Regions from separate parts of the Oceanimonas sp. GK1 genome, predicted to be linked through region 1. Evidence: predicted binding sites of a transcription regulator. Region 1 holds the regulator's gene; each other region holds the start of a gene.

Region 1 (5,411 bases):
TCTTCGAACATGTTGGACACGCTGGCCGCCACCAGGGCGGTACCCAGGTTGACGGTGAGCCAGATGGAGCGGCGGCGGGCACTGATCAGCACCGGCGCGAAGGTGTCTTCGTCGTCGTCCATCTTGGCCATGCCCATCATGGAGTGCTCGCCTTCCTCGCGAATAATATCGACCACGTCATCGATGGTAATGCGGCCCAACAACTGGTTGCTGTCGTCCACTACCGGGGCCGACAGCCAGTCGTGGCGCTCAAACAGGTTGGCCACCTCGGTGTCGGTCATGGTCAGGGGAATGGCTTCTACCGTGGTGTCCATGGCTTCCGCCACCGTGGTGGTGGGGGACTGCACCACCAGGCTGGCCAGGGAGATATCCCCCAGCAAGCGGTTGTGCTGATCCACCACATAAAGGGTGTCGGTGCCTTCCGGCAGTTCGCTGTGGCGGCGCAGGTAACGCAGCACCACATCGATGGTAACGTCCGGGCGCAGGGTAATGAACTCGGTGTTCATCAGCGAGCCGGCGGTGTCTTCCGGGTAGGACAGGGCCAGCTCGGCCCGGTGCCGGTCCTGCTCGTCCATTTCGGTGAGCACCTGATTGAACAGCTGCTCCGGCAGATCCCTGAGCACATAGGCCAGATCGTCCGACTCCATGTCTTCCAGGGCGCTGGCCAGTTTTTCCGGCTCCATCAGCCGAATGATGCCGTCCCGTACCTCTTCCGACAGCTCTTCCAGGATCTCGCCGTAGTCGTCGGGATCGATCAGCTGCCACAGCACCTTGCGGCTGGGTGAAGGAGACGATTCCAGCAGCCAGGCCACGTCCCCCGGGCGCATTTGTTGCAGCATGCGGCGTACGTGCACGAACATGCCGCTGTTCAGGGCCTGGGTAATGGTTTCCAGATGATCCGGGGTGCTGCTTTGCTCTGCGGGCTCTGTCATTCGGTGTCCGGCTGAGGGTTATTCCGACTCGTTGAAACGATCTGCCACCAGCCGGGCCACGGCGTCCATGGCCGCCTGGGCATCCGGCCCTTCCGCCACCACGCGAATGGCGTGCCCCTGGGCGGTTTCCAGCATCAAGAGTCCCATCACGCTGTTGGCGGGGGCCTGTTTGTGCTGGTTGCAGACGGTCACTTCGGCGTCGAATTGCTGGGTCAGCTGCACCAGCTGAATGGCGGCCCGGGCATGCAGCCCCAGTTTATTGACGATCTGCAGGTCGCGTTCAATTTTCGGCATGGCGTTTTTCCAGGGTACGATGGCGCAGTTGCACGCTTTTGCCCAACTGGGTAAAGACCCGGGCCAGTTGTTCGGCGATGAACACCGAGCGGTGCTGGCCGCCGGTACAGCCGATGGCCACGGTGACGTAACTGCGATTGTTGCGCTCCAGGTGGGGCATCCAGGTGATCAGCAGGTTTTCCAGCTGCCACAGGTATTTCATCACCTCCGGCTGGCTGCCCAGGTAGTCGGCCACCGGTTGATCCTGGCCGGTATAGGGGCGAAGTTCGGCAATCCAGTGGGGATTGGGCAGAAAGCGGGCGTCAAACACGAAGTCGGCGTCCTTGGACACACCGTATTTGTAGCCAAAGGACTCGAACACCCAGTTCAGCTCCTTTTCCTTTTTGCCGAGAATGCGTTCACGAATGATCTCGCTGAGATCGTGAATGCTCAAGGCGGAAGTGTCGATGCGCAGATCCGCATCCGACGACAGCGGCGCCAGCAGGTGGGTTTCTTCGCGAATGGCCTCGTCCAGGGTCAGGCTGTGGCGGGACAGGGGATGCAGCCTACGGGTGTCGCCAAAACGACGGATCAGCACCGAGTTGTCGGCGTCGATAAAGAAGCTGGACAGCTGCACGTCGTCCATGGCCCGCACTTCGGCGAGAAAGGCCTCAAGCTGCTCGGGACTGTCGGGCAGGTTGCGTACGTCTATGCTCACGGCCACGGCCCCGGGCTTGTCCTGGCGCAGACGCACCAGCTCCGGCAGCAGTGCCACCGGCAGGTTGTCGACGCAGTAGTGGCCGAGATCCTCAAGCACCCGCAACGCCACTGTCTTGCCCGACCCGGAACGGCCACTGACAATCACCAGCTGCATCTTGGCTCCTCAGGCTGAAATCATGATTTGATAAAGTTCTTCGTCACTGCCGGCCTGACGCAGTTGCCGGCAGACCTGCTTGTTGCTCAGCTTCTCGGCGATCAGCGACAGGGTTTTAAGGTGCTGTTTGCATTCCTGCTCCGGCACCAGCAGGGCAAACACCAGACCGACCGGCTGATTGTCGATGGCATCGAACTCCACTGGCTCGGCAAAGGTAAGCAGTACGGCCGTCGCCTTGTTGTCATTACCGATCCGGCCATGGGGAATGGCGATGCCGTTGCCAATGCCGGTACTGCCCATTTTCTCCCGGGCCAGCAGACAGTCAAAAAGCGACTGGCTGCCGATATTGAGGTGGTCGGCAGCCAGCTCGCTGATGATTTCCAGAGCACGTTTTTTGCTCGTGCAGGGAACTGCACTGCGGGTGCAGTCCCTGCTTAGTATGTCGGCGACTTCCATGGTTACTTTTGCTTGAGCTTCTCTTTGTGTTTGATGATCTGGCGATCCAGCTTGTCGATGAGGCCATCGATGGCGGCATACATGTTTTCGTGCTGGGCGTTGGCGAACAGCTCACCGCCACTGACATGCAGCTTGGCCTCGGCAATCTGCTGCATTTTTTCCACATTGAGGATGACGTGCGCATTGGTGATGTGATCGAAGTGGCGTTCCAGCCGGGAAAACTTGCTGTTTACATAATCACGCAGTGCATCGGTGATTTCGACATGGTGTCCAGTCAGATTAATTTGCATAACGTCTTCCTTCTGTCGTTGCCTTTAAACCAGGCGTTTGCGCTGATTGGAAGGGGGAATGGCCAGTGACTCCCTGTACTTGGCGATGGTCCGCCTGGCCACCTTGATCCCCTGGTCGGCCAGCAGCTGGGCAATTTTGCTGTCGCTCAGCGGCTTGGCCGGGTTTTCGGCCCCGACCAGTTTTCTGATCAGGGCGCGAATTGCCGTGGAAGAACACTCACCGCCATCGTCGGTGCCCACATGGCTGGAGAAGAAGTACTTGAGTTCAAACACGCCTCTGGGGGTGTGCATGAACTTCTGGGTGGTCACCCGGGAAATGGTGGACTCATGCATTTCCACCGCCTCCGCCACATGGTTCAGCACCATGGGCTTCATGGCCTCTTCTCCATACTCAAAGAATGCCTGTTGTTGTTCAACAATACAATTGGCAACCTTGAGCAGCGTCTCATTTCGGCTTTCAAGGCTTTTGAGGAACCATTTGGCATCCTGCAAATGGTTGCGAATAAACTGGCCGTCTTCGCTGTTTCTGGGCTTGTTGGCCAGGGCCGCATAGGTCTGGTTGAGCCGTACCTTGGGCATGGCCTCGGGGTTGAGCTCCGCCACCCAGGCGCCGCTGCGTTTGGTGACCACCACGTCGGGAATAACGTATTCGGAGTTGCCCTGAAGAATGCTGCTGCCGGGGCGGGGCTCGAGCTGCTGGATCAGGGCCAGCACTGCGCGCAGCTCCTCTTCCCGGAGTTTGGTCTTGCGCTGCAGGCTGCGATAGTCCCGGTTGCCGAGCAGGTCCATGTGCTGCAGCAGCAGGTTGCGGGCCTCGGCCAGCCAGGGGGTGTCGGGCGGAAACTGGTCCAGCTGAATGCACAGGCATTCCTGCACGCTGCGGGCGGCCACGCCGACGGGATCGAAGTGCTGAATGCGCTTGAGCACGGCTTCCACTTCGTCCGCCTCTATGTCCAGCTCGTCCGCCGACACCGCCTGCAGCAAGTCGTTGATATCGGCGGTAAGGTAACCGGCATCGTCGATGGCGTCGATAATGGCCAGGGCAATGGCCTGATCGGTCTCGCTGAAGGGGGTCAGGTTCATCTGCCAGATCAGGTAGTCCTGCAGGCTTTCGGTGGTTTCACCCTGGTAGACGGTGTCTTCCAGCCCTTCCGGCAGGCCGGCGCCGCCGCTGACGGGAGAGGCGGTGTACACCTCTTCCCAGCTGGTGTCCATGGGCAGATCTTCACCCAGCTGGTTGCGCTCCATGGCGGTATCCGAAGCCATCTGCTCTTCGTTGCGGTTGTCGTCGACCTTGATGCTGTCCGGCTCCTCCTGCTCCAGCAGCGGGTTGCTGTCCAGGGCCATCTGGATTTCCTGCTGCAGTTCCATGCTGGACAGTTGCAGCAGGCGAATGGCCTGCTGCAACTGGGGGGTCATGGTCAGCTGTTGGCCAAGGCGTAACTGAAGAGTGGGCTTCATTCGTTGCAACGTCCTTCCTAATCAACCGCGTCGCGGTGCCGTCAAAGGCTGAATTGTTCGCCGAGATAGACCTTTTTGACCTGTTCGTTGGCCAGTATCTCCGCCGGGGTCCCGGCCGCAATCCGATGGCCATGACTGACAATATAGGCCTTTTCGCATACGTCCAGGGTTTCGCGCACGTTGTGATCGGTGATCAGCACGCCCAGACCCCGTTCCTTCAGGTGCAGAATGATCTTCTTGATGTCTATGACAGAAATGGGATCCACGCCGGCAAAGGGTTCATCGAGCAGTATAAAGCGCGGATCTGCCGCCAGTGCCCGGGCGATCTCCACCCGTCGCCGTTCGCCGCCGGACAGGCTCATGCCTAAGCTGTCGCGAATATGGGTGATGTTGAACTCTTCCAGCAGCTGCTCCATTTTTTCGTTACGGCCGTCGGCATTCAGATCCTTGCGGGTCTGCAAGACCGCCATCAGGTTGTCGGCCACGCTCAGGCGGCGAAAAATGGAGGCTTCCTGAGGCAGGTAGCCGATGCCGGCCCGGGCGCGCACATGCATCGGCTCGTGGCTGATGTCCTGATCGTCGATGGTAATGCTGCCCGCGTCCCGCTGCACCAGGCCCACTATCATGTAAAAAGAGGTGGTCTTGCCGGCACCGTTCGGGCCCAGCAGACCCACGATCTGGCCGGTGTTGACGGTCAGGCTGACGTCGGCCACTACCTTGCGGCCCTTGTAGCTTTTCTGTAGCCCGCGCGCTTTCAGTATCGCCATGCTTAGTTCTGATCCTGGTTATCGAGGTCCTGCACCTGCTCGGGCAGGAAGATGGTGGTCACGCGATCCTGGCCGCCCTGGCTTTCGGCTTCCATCTGCTCCTTGTCGATAAAGTAGCGAATGCGGTAACCGGTGACGATGTTGTCGTTTTGCTTGAGTTTGGCGTCCTGCACCAGGGTGATGGTGCGGGCGCGCATGTCATAGTGAATTTCCCGGGCCTCGGCATGCACCGGCTGACCGTTGTTGAGCACTTGCTGGTAGGTGGCCGGGCTGCCCTTGGCGGTCATCGACTGCAGCCCCTGCTCGTTGCGGATCACTACCAGCTCGTCGGCGCGCACGTCAATGCTGCCCTGCTTGA
Region 2 (5,411 bases), 340 kb from region 1:
TACCAGCAGGCCAGCAATGCCGTTGAGCAGGCCCGGCTGGCGCTGCAGCGCACCCGGGTGAGGGCCGAAGTGGCCGGGCGCATCGGCAATCTGCAGTTGCAGGAAGGCACTCAGGCCCGGGCCGGCGAACCCCTGCTGGCGCTGATCACCAGCGAGCTGACGGTGCTTGCGGATCTGCGGGAAAAAAGCCTGCGCCACGTGACCACGGCGACCGACGCCGGGGTGGTGTTCGACGCCCTGCCGGGGCACATATTCAAGGGCCATGTGAGCAGCATCGACAGTGGTGTGCGTCAGGGCCAGCAGCCGGCCGATGGTCAGTTGGTGCAGCCGGAGCATTCCGATCGCTGGGTGCGGGACGCCCAGCGACTCAGGGTGCATATCACCCTCGACGAGCCGGTGCCGGCCCTGGCCACCGGTGCCCGGGCCACGGTGCAGCTGTTTCCCGAGGCCGGCCGCTGGCTGCATGGGCTGGGTCGGGCTCAGCTGTGGCTGGTGAGCCAGTTCCGTTATCTCTATTGATGAGCCCACGGCCATGACCTTTACCGACGACAGACTGCGCGGCTGCCTGCGCATTGCCCTGGGCAGTACCGCCGGCATGCTCACTGCCAAGGTGATGGACTGGCAGATGGGGGTGTTTTTTACCGTGTATCCCATGCTGCTGCTGGGCATGGTGCCGGTGCTCAACCGCTTTGTGGTGCTGCAGTTTATCGGCTCATCGGTGCTGACTTCGCTGGAGGTGATGCTGCTGCCGGGCCTGCTCGGGCACTGGCCGCCGGCCTACACGGTGGTGGTGTTTGTGCTGTTTCTGTGGCGGTTTTACCTGATGGCGAAAGGGCCGCTGATGCTGTTTGGCGCCAGTGGCTGCGTCAGCCTCAGCATCATGCTGCACTTTGCCAGCTATCCCCAGTATCACCTGGCGGACATGGCCGCCAGCAACCTGGTGGCGTCCTGCCTGTCGGTGGCGGCGGCGGCGCTGCTCTATGCCCTGTTGCCCAACCGTGAGCCGCCGGTGGCCCGGGCGCTGCCGGAGAAAAGCGACCATGTGCTGCGCCACCAGACCCTGCTGGGCGCCATCGTCGCCACCCTCAGTTTTGTGGTGTTTCAGACGGTGGATCTGGTGGACTCGCTGTCGGCCCAGGTGGCCACCGTGCTGGTGCTGTTTCCCATGAGTTTCGCCGGTGCCCTGGTGTCGGGCCGGGCCCGCTGCATCGGCACCCTGCTGGGCTGTTCGGCGGGGCTGTTGTTCCAGCTGGTGCTGTACGATCACTACCACAACCTGCTGCTGCTGGGGCTGGCGTTCTGGATTTGCGCCATGGTGTTTGCCCGCCTGCATGCGCTGGAACCCATGCCCGGGGTGGGCTTCGCCGGCCTGACGACCGTGGGCATCTTGTTTGGCCAGTATGTGTCGCCGGAGCACGATCTGGTGTTCAGCGCCCTTTACCGCATGAGCTCAATGACGGTGGCCATTCTGGTCACCCTGTGTTGCGTGTATCTGGTGCACAAGCTGCTCAACCTGTTTCCGTCCACTCGCCATCAGATTCTTTGAGCGGGAAGCTTGAAGCTGAAAGCCGGAAGGAAAAAACAAAAAAAGCCCGTGTTTCCACGGGCTTTTCACTTCTAGCTTCCAGCTTTTGGCTTCAAGCTGTCAGTTTATACGGAGTAGTACAGGTCAAACTCCAGCGGGTGAACCGCCATGTTGATGACCTCGGTTTCCTTACGCTTGTGCTTGATGTAGGCATCGATGAACTCGTCGGAGAACACGCCGCCACGGGTCAGGAACTCGCGGTCCTTGTCCAGGTTGTCCAGGGCGTCGTCCAGCGAGGTGGCCACGGTCGGGATCTCGGCGGCTTCTTCGGCCGGCAGGTCGTACAGGTCCTTGTCCATGGCATCGCCCGGATGGATCTTGTTCTGAATGCCGTCCAGGCCGGCCATCAGCAGGGCGGCGAAGCACAGGTAGGGGTTGGCAGCCGGATCCGGGAAGCGGGTCTCGATGCGGCGGGCCTTGGGCGAACCCACCAGCGGAATGCGGATGGAGGCGGAACGGTTGCGGGCGGAGTAGGCCAGCATCACCGGGGCTTCAAAGCCGGGCACCAGACGACGGTAGGAGTTGGTGGCCGGATTGGTGATGGCGTTCAGGGCGCGGGCGTGCTTGATGATGCCGCCGATGTAGTACAGCGCCATTTCGGACAGGCCGCCGTACAGGTCGCCGGCGAACAGGTTTTCACCGTTCTTGCCCAGGGACTGGTGCACGTGCATACCGGAACCGTTGTCGCCCACCAGCGGCTTAGGCATGAAGGTGGCGGTCTTGTTAAAGGCGTGGGCCACGTTGTGAACCACGTACTTGTAGATCTGGATTTCGTCGGCTTTCTTGGTCAGGGTGTTGAATTTGCAGGCAATTTCGTTCTGACCAGCGGTGGCCACCTCGTGGTGGTGAGCTTCCACCACCAGACCCATCTCTTCCATGATCAGGCACATGGCGGAGCGGATGTCGTGAGAAGAGTCGATGGGGGCAACCGGGAAGTAGCCGCCCTTCACGCCCGGACGGTGGCCCTTGTTGCCTTCGGCGTAGTCACGGCCTGAGTTCCATTTGGCTTCGGAATCATCAACCTTGAAAAAGCTGCCGGACATGTCGGTATGGAAACGCACGTCGTCGAACATGAAGAATTCCGGCTCGGGACCGATCAGCACGGTGTCGGCGATGCCGGTGGACACCAGGTATTCCTCGGCGCGGCGGGCGATGGAGCGCGGATCCCGGTCGTAGCCCTGCATGGTGGCAGGCTCCAGCACGTCACAGCGAATGTTCAGGGTGGCGTCTTCGGTAAAGGGGTCCATGACGGCGGTAGACGGATCGGGCATCAGCACCATGTCGGACTCGTGAATGGTCTTCCATGCGCTCATGGATGAGCCGTCAAACATCTTGCCTTCTTCAAAAAAGTCATCGTTGATCTGGTTGACCGGAAGGCTGATGTGCTGCTCTTTACCCTTGATATCGGTAAAGCGCAGATCGACGAATTTGACATCGTGTTCCTTGATCATGTCCATTACGGTTTCGATTGACATGGATTTCGACCTCCAAAAATAAGCATCCAGGGTCTGATGAACAAATTCATCAGTTGCCATCTACTAAGCTAAAACCGTGCCATGTTGGTAAATCGCTGTTATTAAAGCGAATTACCAACCGGCAAGCGAACCGGTTGTTCTGGCTGCGCACCAGTTTGGTGCGTTGCTGAATCCTTTTGGTGCACCCTGGGCGGTGCGCTCCGTCAAGGTGCAGGGGTTGGCTTGCGCAGCCGGTTGTGGCCTGGGTGCATAATATCATTCATGCCGGGACGGGGGATCGATCCGACTTCTTTTAATTTGCGGCAGAAGTCCACCATGACCGGCTCTTGAGCTCGGCCTCCGCCTGCTCAGGGGGCCGGCGGCAGGAAACACAATAAATTAATATATTGAAGCGGCTAAAGCGTGTACAATTTCCAGCCCTTTTTATTTGGTTCCGCTGCAATACCGGCGACGGACACCCCCTGAGAGCGGCTGCGCCGGCGGGCGCCTGCCTCGAAAATATGCGAGCGAAAGAAATTAATGTCATCTGAAATCAATAACTTGAGAAACATCGCCATCATAGCGCACGTTGACCACGGTAAAACCACCCTGGTCGACAAGCTGCTGCAGCAGTCCGGTACCCTGGAAAGCCGCGGCGATGCCGAAGAGCGGGTCATGGACTCCAACGATATCGAGCGCGAGCGCGGCATCACCATTCTGGCCAAGAACACCGCCATTCGCTGGACCTCTCCCGAAGGTCAGGAATACCGCATCAATATCGTGGACACCCCCGGACACGCCGACTTCGGTGGCGAGGTAGAGCGGGTCATGTCAATGGTGGATTCGGTGCTGCTGCTGGTGGACGCTCAGGAAGGCCCCATGCCGCAGACCCGCTTCGTAACCCAGAAGGCGTTTGCTCAGGGCCTCAAGCCCATTGTCATCATCAACAAGGTGGACAAGCCCGGCGCCCGTCCCGACTGGGTGATGGATCAGGTGTTTGATCTGTTCGACAACCTGGGTGCCACCGATGATCAGCTGGACTTCCAGGTGGTGTACGCCTCCGGCCTGAACGGCTGGGCCTCGCTCGACGCCGATGAACCGGCCGAGGACATGACCGCCCTGTTCCAGACAATAGTGGATCAGGTGCCGGTGCCCGATGCGGATCCGGAAGGTTCCCTGCAGATGCAGATCTCCCAGCTGGATTACTCCTCTTATGTAGGCGTTATTGGTGTGGGCCGCATCAAGCGCGGTACCGTCAGGGTTAACCAGCAGGTGACCGTGATCGGTGCCGACGGCAAGACCCGCAACGGCAAGGTAGGCCAGGTCATGGGTTACCTGGGCCTGCAGCGTCACGATGTGACCGAAGCCAGCGCCGGCGACATCGTCGCCATCACCGGTCTGGGTGAGCTGAAAATCTCCGACACCGTTTGCGCCGCCGGTGCGGTGGAAGCGCTGCCGCCGCTGTCGGTGGACGAGCCCACCGTCACCATGACCTTCCAGGTCAACACCTCACCCTTCGCCGGCCAGGACGGCAAGTTCGTGACGTCGCGCAACATTCTGGAGCGCCTGAAGCAGGAGCTGGTGCACAACGTGGCCCTGCGGGTGGAAGAAACCGGCGATCCCGACAAGTTCCGCGTCTCCGGCCGGGGTGAACTGCACCTGGGCATTCTGATCGAGAACATGCGTCGTGAAGGCTTTGAACTGGCGGTGTCCCGCCCCGAGGTGATTCTGCGGGAAGAGAACGGCGAGCTGCAAGAGCCCTTCGAAACCCTGACCGTGGACGTGGAAGAAAGCAGCCAGGGCTCCGTGATGGAGAAGCTGGGTGAGCGCAAGGCCGAAATGACCAACATGGTACCGGACGGCAAGGGCCGGGTGCGCATCGACTTCATGGTGCCGGCGCGCGGCCTGATCGGCTTCCAGACCGAGTTCATGACCCTGACCTCCGGCTCCGGCCTGATGTACCACACCTTTGACCACTACGGTCCGCACAAGGGTGGCAACATCGGTCAGCGCAACAACGGCGTGCTGATCTCCAACGCCACCGGCAAGGCCCTGGCCTATGCCCTGTTCAACCTGCAGGAGCGTGGCCGCTTGTTTATTGAGCATGCCACCGAAGTGTATGAAGGCATGGTGATCGGCATCCATAACCGCTCCAACGACCTGACCGTCAACTGCCTCAAGGGCAAGCAGCTGACCAACATTCGGGCCGCCGGTACCGATGAGGCGCTGACCCTGGTACCGCCGATCAAGATGAGCCTGGAGCGGGCGCTGGAGTTCATTGATGACGACGAGCTGGTGGAAGTGACCCCCAACCACATTCGGGTTCGCAAGAAACTGCTGACCGAAAACGATCGCAAGCGCGCCAGCCGCGC
Region 3 (5,411 bases), 1.4 Mb from region 1:
TGCCGTCGCTGCCAATTTCCAGCTGGCTGAATTCGGGCAAGACCAGGGCGCCGCCCTCGCCCACCACGGGGTGGCCATTAATGGTGAGCTCGCCTTCGGGGCTGACCAGCATGTTGCCGGCCCGGGTATAGGCTTCGTTCTCACCGCTTTGCACCGCGATAAAGCCGTCGCCCTGAATGGCGATGTCCAGATCGCGGCCGGTTTGCTGCAAGGGCCCGGCGGCCAGGTTGGTGCCGGCGGGCAGGCTCTGGGCCAGGGCCCGGGTGTGCAGGCCGTCTCCCTCAAGGAAGCGGGCCGAGGCCTGCTCGTAGTCGGCGCGAAACCCTTGAGTGTTGGCGTTGGCCAAGTTGTTGGCGCGGATCCCTTGAGCCATCATGGCGTGCTGGGCCCCGGACATGGCGGTATAAAGCAAACGATCCATTCAGCGGCCTCAGAAGGAGTTGAACAGCACCTGCGTCATCTTGTCGGCGGCGCTGATGCTTTTGGAGTTGGCCTGATAGTTGCGCTGGGCGGTCATCAGGTTGACCAGCTCGCCGGTCAGTTCGACGTTGGAGCCTTCATAGGCGCCGGCGGTCAGGCTGCCCAGGGTGCCGGTGCCCGGCTCACCCAGCACCGGGGCGCCCGAGGCAAAGCTCTGGTACCAGCTGGTGTTGTCGCCCTGGCGCAGGCCGTTGGGGTTGGCGAAGTCGGCCATCACCACCTTGCCCTTGAGCTGATCCTGGCCGTTGGTGAACACCGCATACATGTCGCCGTTGGACTCAAAGCGCAGGCCCGCCAGCTCCCCGGCGGTATAACCGTCGGGCTGGTTGCGGGACACGCTGAACTCACCGGCGTACTGGGTGGAGCCGGCCAGGTTCAGGGTAATGTTCAGGGGATCGGCGGCGGCCAGCGGGTGGGTCAGGTTCACGGTCGTGGCCGAGGTCAGCTTGCCGGCGGTGTCAAAGGTCATGGTCTGGGGCGCGCCCATGGCAGCGCCATCCATCTGGCGATGCACCTGCCAGCTGTTGTCGGCGGTCTTGACGAAGTACTGGGTCAGCACATGACGGGTGCCGAGCGAGTCGAACACCTCGATGGACTGGGAAAAGTTGTAACTGCCGGCATCCGCCGGATCAAAGGGGGTGACCGCCGGGTCTATGGTCTGGGCATCCGCCTTGAGGTTGGCGGTAAAGGCCAGGTTGGTGCTGGCCTGGGCCGGCAGGCCGGCGCCGTCCACCTGCAGATCCTCGATCACCCCCTGCTGCAACTGGCCCGCTTCATTGGTCATGTAGCCCTGCAGGCGCATGCCGTTGCCGCTGACGATGTAGTTGTCGGCGTCCCGGTTGAAGGTGCCGGCCCGGGTAAAGGCGGTCTGGCCGTTCAGGCTGGTCATGAAAAAGCCATTGCCGGAAATGGCCAGATCCAGGGCCCGGCCGGTGTTGACCACGTCGCCGTCCCGCTCGAAGTTCTGGGACACGTTATTGACTTCCACCCCGCCCGGCTGACCGCCGCCGTACACGGCGGCAAACTCCGCCCGGGCGCTCTTGAAGCCGGCGGTGGACACGTTGGCGATGTTGTGGCTGATCACCCCCAGCGACTGGCTGGTGGCCCGCAGGCCGCTCAGGCCGATACTCATGGACATAACTGACTTCCTTCCGTTAGGACTGACCGAACTCGGTCACCTTGAACAATGACATCTGGCCGACTCCGGCCAGTCCCAGCATGATGTCGCCGCCCCCGGCGGGCAGGCTGACCTTTTCCACGGTGCGCTCCAGATAGGGTGACAAGGACAGACGGCTGCCCTCCCGGGTGGCGGTGACCCTGAACTCGTAGTCACCGGGCGGCAGCTCGGCCAGCGCAAACGTCTGCTCGCCGGTGGGCGAATGCCATTCCTGCTGGTGCACCCGCTTGCCCTGCTGGTCGTACACCTCCAGAGAGAGCTGCCCGGTGCCCGCCGGCACCGGTATGGTGCCGCTCAGACGTTCGGGTTCGCTCAGGCTGATGGACTGCACCGGCACCGTGACCTTTTTGCCCATCAGCGAGGTGCTGCCCAGCACCTGCAGGGTGTCGAGCAGGGTGGCCTGCTGCTGACCCTGCACCTTCATCTGCTCGATGCCTTCCACCATGCTGAACTGGGCCAGCTGGGTTACGTACTGGGTGCCGTCCAGAGGATTGAGGGGATCCTGATTGTTGATCTGGGCCACCATCATCTGCAGAAACTCGCTGCGCAGGCTGCTCACCTCCCCCGCCGGTGCAATGGCGTTCTTCTGGCCGGCGCCGGCATTGTCCAACCCGTTGATACTTGCCAGTGCCATGATTAACGCTGCCCCAGGTTGAGCAGCCCCTGCTGCATGCTGTTGACCCGACCAATCACTTCCACCGCCGACTCGAAACTGCGCGAGGCGGACATCATGTCGGCCATTTCTTCCATCACATTGACCCCGGCGTAATAGACATGGCCGTCGGCGTTGGCCAGGGGATGATCCGGCTGATAGCGCTGCTCGGGCTGGCGATCCGAGGGCAGCACCCCGGCGATATTGACCCTGGCACCGGCCAGCTCGCCGGCTTGGGTTTGCTGGTAGAGGGTGGCGAACACCGGCTTGATGGCCCGGTAGGCCTCGTCTTCACTGGCGGCCACCGAGCCGGCGTTGGCCAGGTTGGAGGCCACCGTGTTCATGCGGCTGGTCTGCGCCTGCAGGGCGCTGGCCGCGATGTCATACACTCCGCGAAACGACATAATCAACGTCCTTCTATGGCCTGTTGCAGGCCGCGTAACTTGAGGTTCAGAAAGGTCAGGCTGGTCTGAAAATCCATGGCGTTTTCGGCAAAGGCGGTCTGCTCCACCGACAGCTCCACGGTGTTGCCGTCCCGGGACGGCTGGTAGGGCACCCGGTACAGGCTCTCGGCCGCCATGCCCGGCCGCTCCGCCCCCCGGCGCAGGGCGTTTTCGGTGTGCTGCAAGACCGCCTTGTAGTCGATATCCCGGGCCTGGTAGCCGGGGGTATCCACATTGGCCAGATTGCCGGCCAGTAATTGCGTTCTGTCCATCCTGAGGGATAATGCATACGGATGAACGCCCAGCGCCTTGTCGAACCCCAGTGCCATTTGCTGTACCTTTCCAGTTGCTCACATTGGTTCCGCATCGACCTACAAGATTTGTGCCATCAATTAAATGCCAATATTTTCATATATTTACATATTAACTTCCGCCCTTTACCGGCGTCTTCGGGAAGGTCACCTTCCCCCCGGAAAACGGACCTGGCTGCTGTTGCTGGTTGCTTCCTGTTCCGTGCAGGCCGAGCTGGCCGATGAGCTGACCCGCGCCGCCGGGCAACGGCTGGCCGCCCACGCCGGCGAGCAGGACTGGCTGCCCTACCAGGCCGAGTTCAGTCCCTGGCTGCCCGCCGGTGCGTCCCGCCTGCCCCCGTGCACGGTGCCGCTGCGCTTTGAACCGGCCCAGGCCGATGGCGAGCCCTGGGGCCGAGTGCCCTATCTTGTTCATTGCCCGGATCAGCCGGGCTGGACCAGCCGCGCCCGGGTAGAAGTCAAGGTGCGCATGCCGGTGTGGGTGGCCGCCGAGCGCCTGCGCCGGGAGCAGGAAATAACGCCGTCCTCGGTGCGGCTGGAAAGCCTGAGCCTGGAGCGGTTGCACCGGGGCTTTATCAGCGGCCAGCGGCCGCCGCAGCAACGACTGCTGCGGGATCTGCCGGCGGGCGAGCCGTTGTATCCGGCGCTGCTGGCGCCGCTGTGGCTGGTAAAGAAAAAGGAACTGGTGGTGATCGAGGCGGTGGGGGACGGCTTTGCCATCACCACCAAGGGCACCGCCCTGGGCAATGGCAGCCTGGGCGAGCTGGTGCGGGTGCGCAATGCGGACTCGGGCAAGGTGATCCAGGCCCGGGTGGTGGCGGAAAACCGGGTGCAAAGCCTGCGTTAAAGATGCCGGCAACGCCGGTCGTTATTCACAGACAGCTGCAAACACAATGGATACTCAGATGAAAATCAGCCCTCACCGCACCACCCCGCTGACCCTGGTTTCCAGCCAGGAAAAACCCCGGGGCCCGCTCACCCAGTCCGGGGCCGCCGGCCAGCCGGGCCAGACCGAGCTCAGCCCGGAGCTGGGCATGGTGCAACAGGCCCGGGAAAGCCTGAAGGCCATGCCCGAGGTCGACATGGACAAGGTCGCCCGGCTGCGCCAGGCCATCGCCAATGACGAACTGCCGCTGGATCTGGAGGCGCTGTCCCGGGCCATCGTGGAGCTGCATCGGCGATGAGCAGGGCTCTTCTCAGGCAACTCTGGCAAACGCTGCAACAGGAGCGCCAGGGGTATGAACACCTGCACCGGCTGCTGCAACATCAGGCCCGGCTGCTGACCGGCCAGGATCATCAGGGCCTGCTCAGCCACAACCCGCAACAAACCACACTCACCGGGCAGCTGGCCGAACTCGCCGCCCGCCGTGACACCCTGCTGGCCGAGCTGGGCGTCGCCTCGCCCGAGCAGCTCTGCCACAAGCTGCCCGCCCCCCTGTCCGGCCAGCTCGGCGAACTCTGGCAGGCGTTGCTGCAACAGGCGCGCCTGTGCCGGGCCCTGAACGACGGCAACGGCCGGCTGCTGGCCAGCCAGAAGGAGTGGCTGGAGCACCGCCTGGGCGTTACCGACGCGGTGTATCAGCCGGCCTGACCCCAAAGGCCGTCTCTCCGGGCTTGACCCGGAGTCGATACAGGGAGCTCTGCCACCGTAACCGGGATCCGCAGAAAAATACCGGCTCAAAGGCCGGTATGACCAGGCGACGGTCGATATATGCCGCTTTAAACATGGCGTACGGTTCGACAACACCATTCCAGCTGAGCTTCCCATTCCCGCCGCTGGGCATCGCGGCGGGCGGTGTCTGCCCGGCGCTGCTCCAGCAGCTCCAGCCCCTTTACCTTGCCCGCCTGCTGGCGGCTGAGCCGCTGCAACCGTTCGCTGTCCTGCTGTGCCGCCGCCAGCTGACGACGGTGGCCGTCAATCACCGTATTCAGCTGCTGGCGGATCAGCCCCTGATTCAACAGGCTGACCGGGCTGGCCGCCGCCGGCACGCCGGCAAGGCCACGTCTGGCCTGCTCCAGGGCCTGATGTTGCTGCTGCAGTTTTTCGGCCCGTTCATTCAATTTGTCGCGCTGTTGAATGAGGCCGTGCAGTTGTTCACGCTGCTGATTAATCAGATGGTTGCGCACGAGTGTCTCCGGTCAGTTCGGCCAGCTGCTGTAACGTCTCTGCCAGGCTCACCGGCTCCAGCTCGCCCTGCTGCAAAAAGGCGGCCAGGGCCGGGTAGCGGGCAATGGCCTCGTCGGTTTCCTGACTTTTACCGCTCTGAATGCCCCCCAGGGGCAGCAGCTCCCGCACCTGCTGGTAGAGGCCGAACCAGCGTTTGCACTGCACCGCCCGGGCCAGGTGA

Evidence for each region. The regulator sigma-54, encoded in region 1, starts transcription at its own class of promoters, with help from an activator protein. The targets are predictions, from matches to a motif close to TGGCACNGTTTTNGCTT.
Region 2: glnA (glutamate--ammonia ligase) is a predicted target of sigma-54. The motif match lies at 3,126-3,142, and genes of this name have one in related genera.
Region 3: flgB (flagellar basal body rod protein FlgB) is a predicted target of sigma-54. The motif match lies at 3,124-3,140, and genes of this name have one in related genera.

Annotation. Positions count from the first base shown of each region.
Region 1 covers NC_016745.1:906,773-912,183, forward strand. The annotation lists gene mgtE (magnesium transporter) at 1-932, opposite strand, end outside; gene GU3_RS04270 (HPr family phosphocarrier protein) at 951-1,226, opposite strand; gene rapZ (RNase adapter RapZ) at 1,213-2,079, opposite strand; gene ptsN (PTS IIA-like nitrogen regulatory protein PtsN) at 2,089-2,535, opposite strand; gene hpf (ribosome hibernation promoting factor) at 2,538-2,825, opposite strand; gene GU3_RS04290 (RNA polymerase factor sigma-54) at 2,850-4,286, opposite strand; gene lptB (LPS export ABC transporter ATP-binding protein) at 4,328-5,053, opposite strand; gene lptA (lipopolysaccharide transport periplasmic protein LptA) at 5,056-5,411, opposite strand, start outside.
Region 2 covers NC_016745.1:570,990-576,400, forward strand. The annotation lists gene GU3_RS02735 (HlyD family secretion protein) at 1-519, shown strand, start outside; gene GU3_RS02740 (DUF2955 domain-containing protein) at 533-1,546, shown strand; gene glnA (glutamate--ammonia ligase) at 1,651-3,060, opposite strand; gene typA (translational GTPase TypA) at 3,580-5,411, shown strand, end outside.
Region 3 covers NC_016745.1:3,044,959-3,050,369, forward strand. The annotation lists gene flgF (flagellar basal-body rod protein FlgF) at 1-421, opposite strand, end outside; gene flgE (flagellar hook protein FlgE) at 431-1,618, opposite strand; gene GU3_RS14420 (flagellar hook assembly protein FlgD) at 1,635-2,291, opposite strand; gene flgC (flagellar basal body rod protein FlgC) at 2,294-2,713, opposite strand; gene flgB (flagellar basal body rod protein FlgB) at 2,716-3,081, opposite strand; gene flgA (flagellar basal body P-ring formation chaperone FlgA) at 3,245-3,910, shown strand; gene flgM (flagellar biosynthesis anti-sigma factor FlgM) at 3,969-4,247, shown strand; gene flgN (flagellar export chaperone FlgN) at 4,244-4,654, shown strand; gene GU3_RS14450 (hypothetical protein) at 4,783-5,190, opposite strand; gene GU3_RS14455 (FliI/YscN family ATPase) at 5,171-5,411, opposite strand, start outside.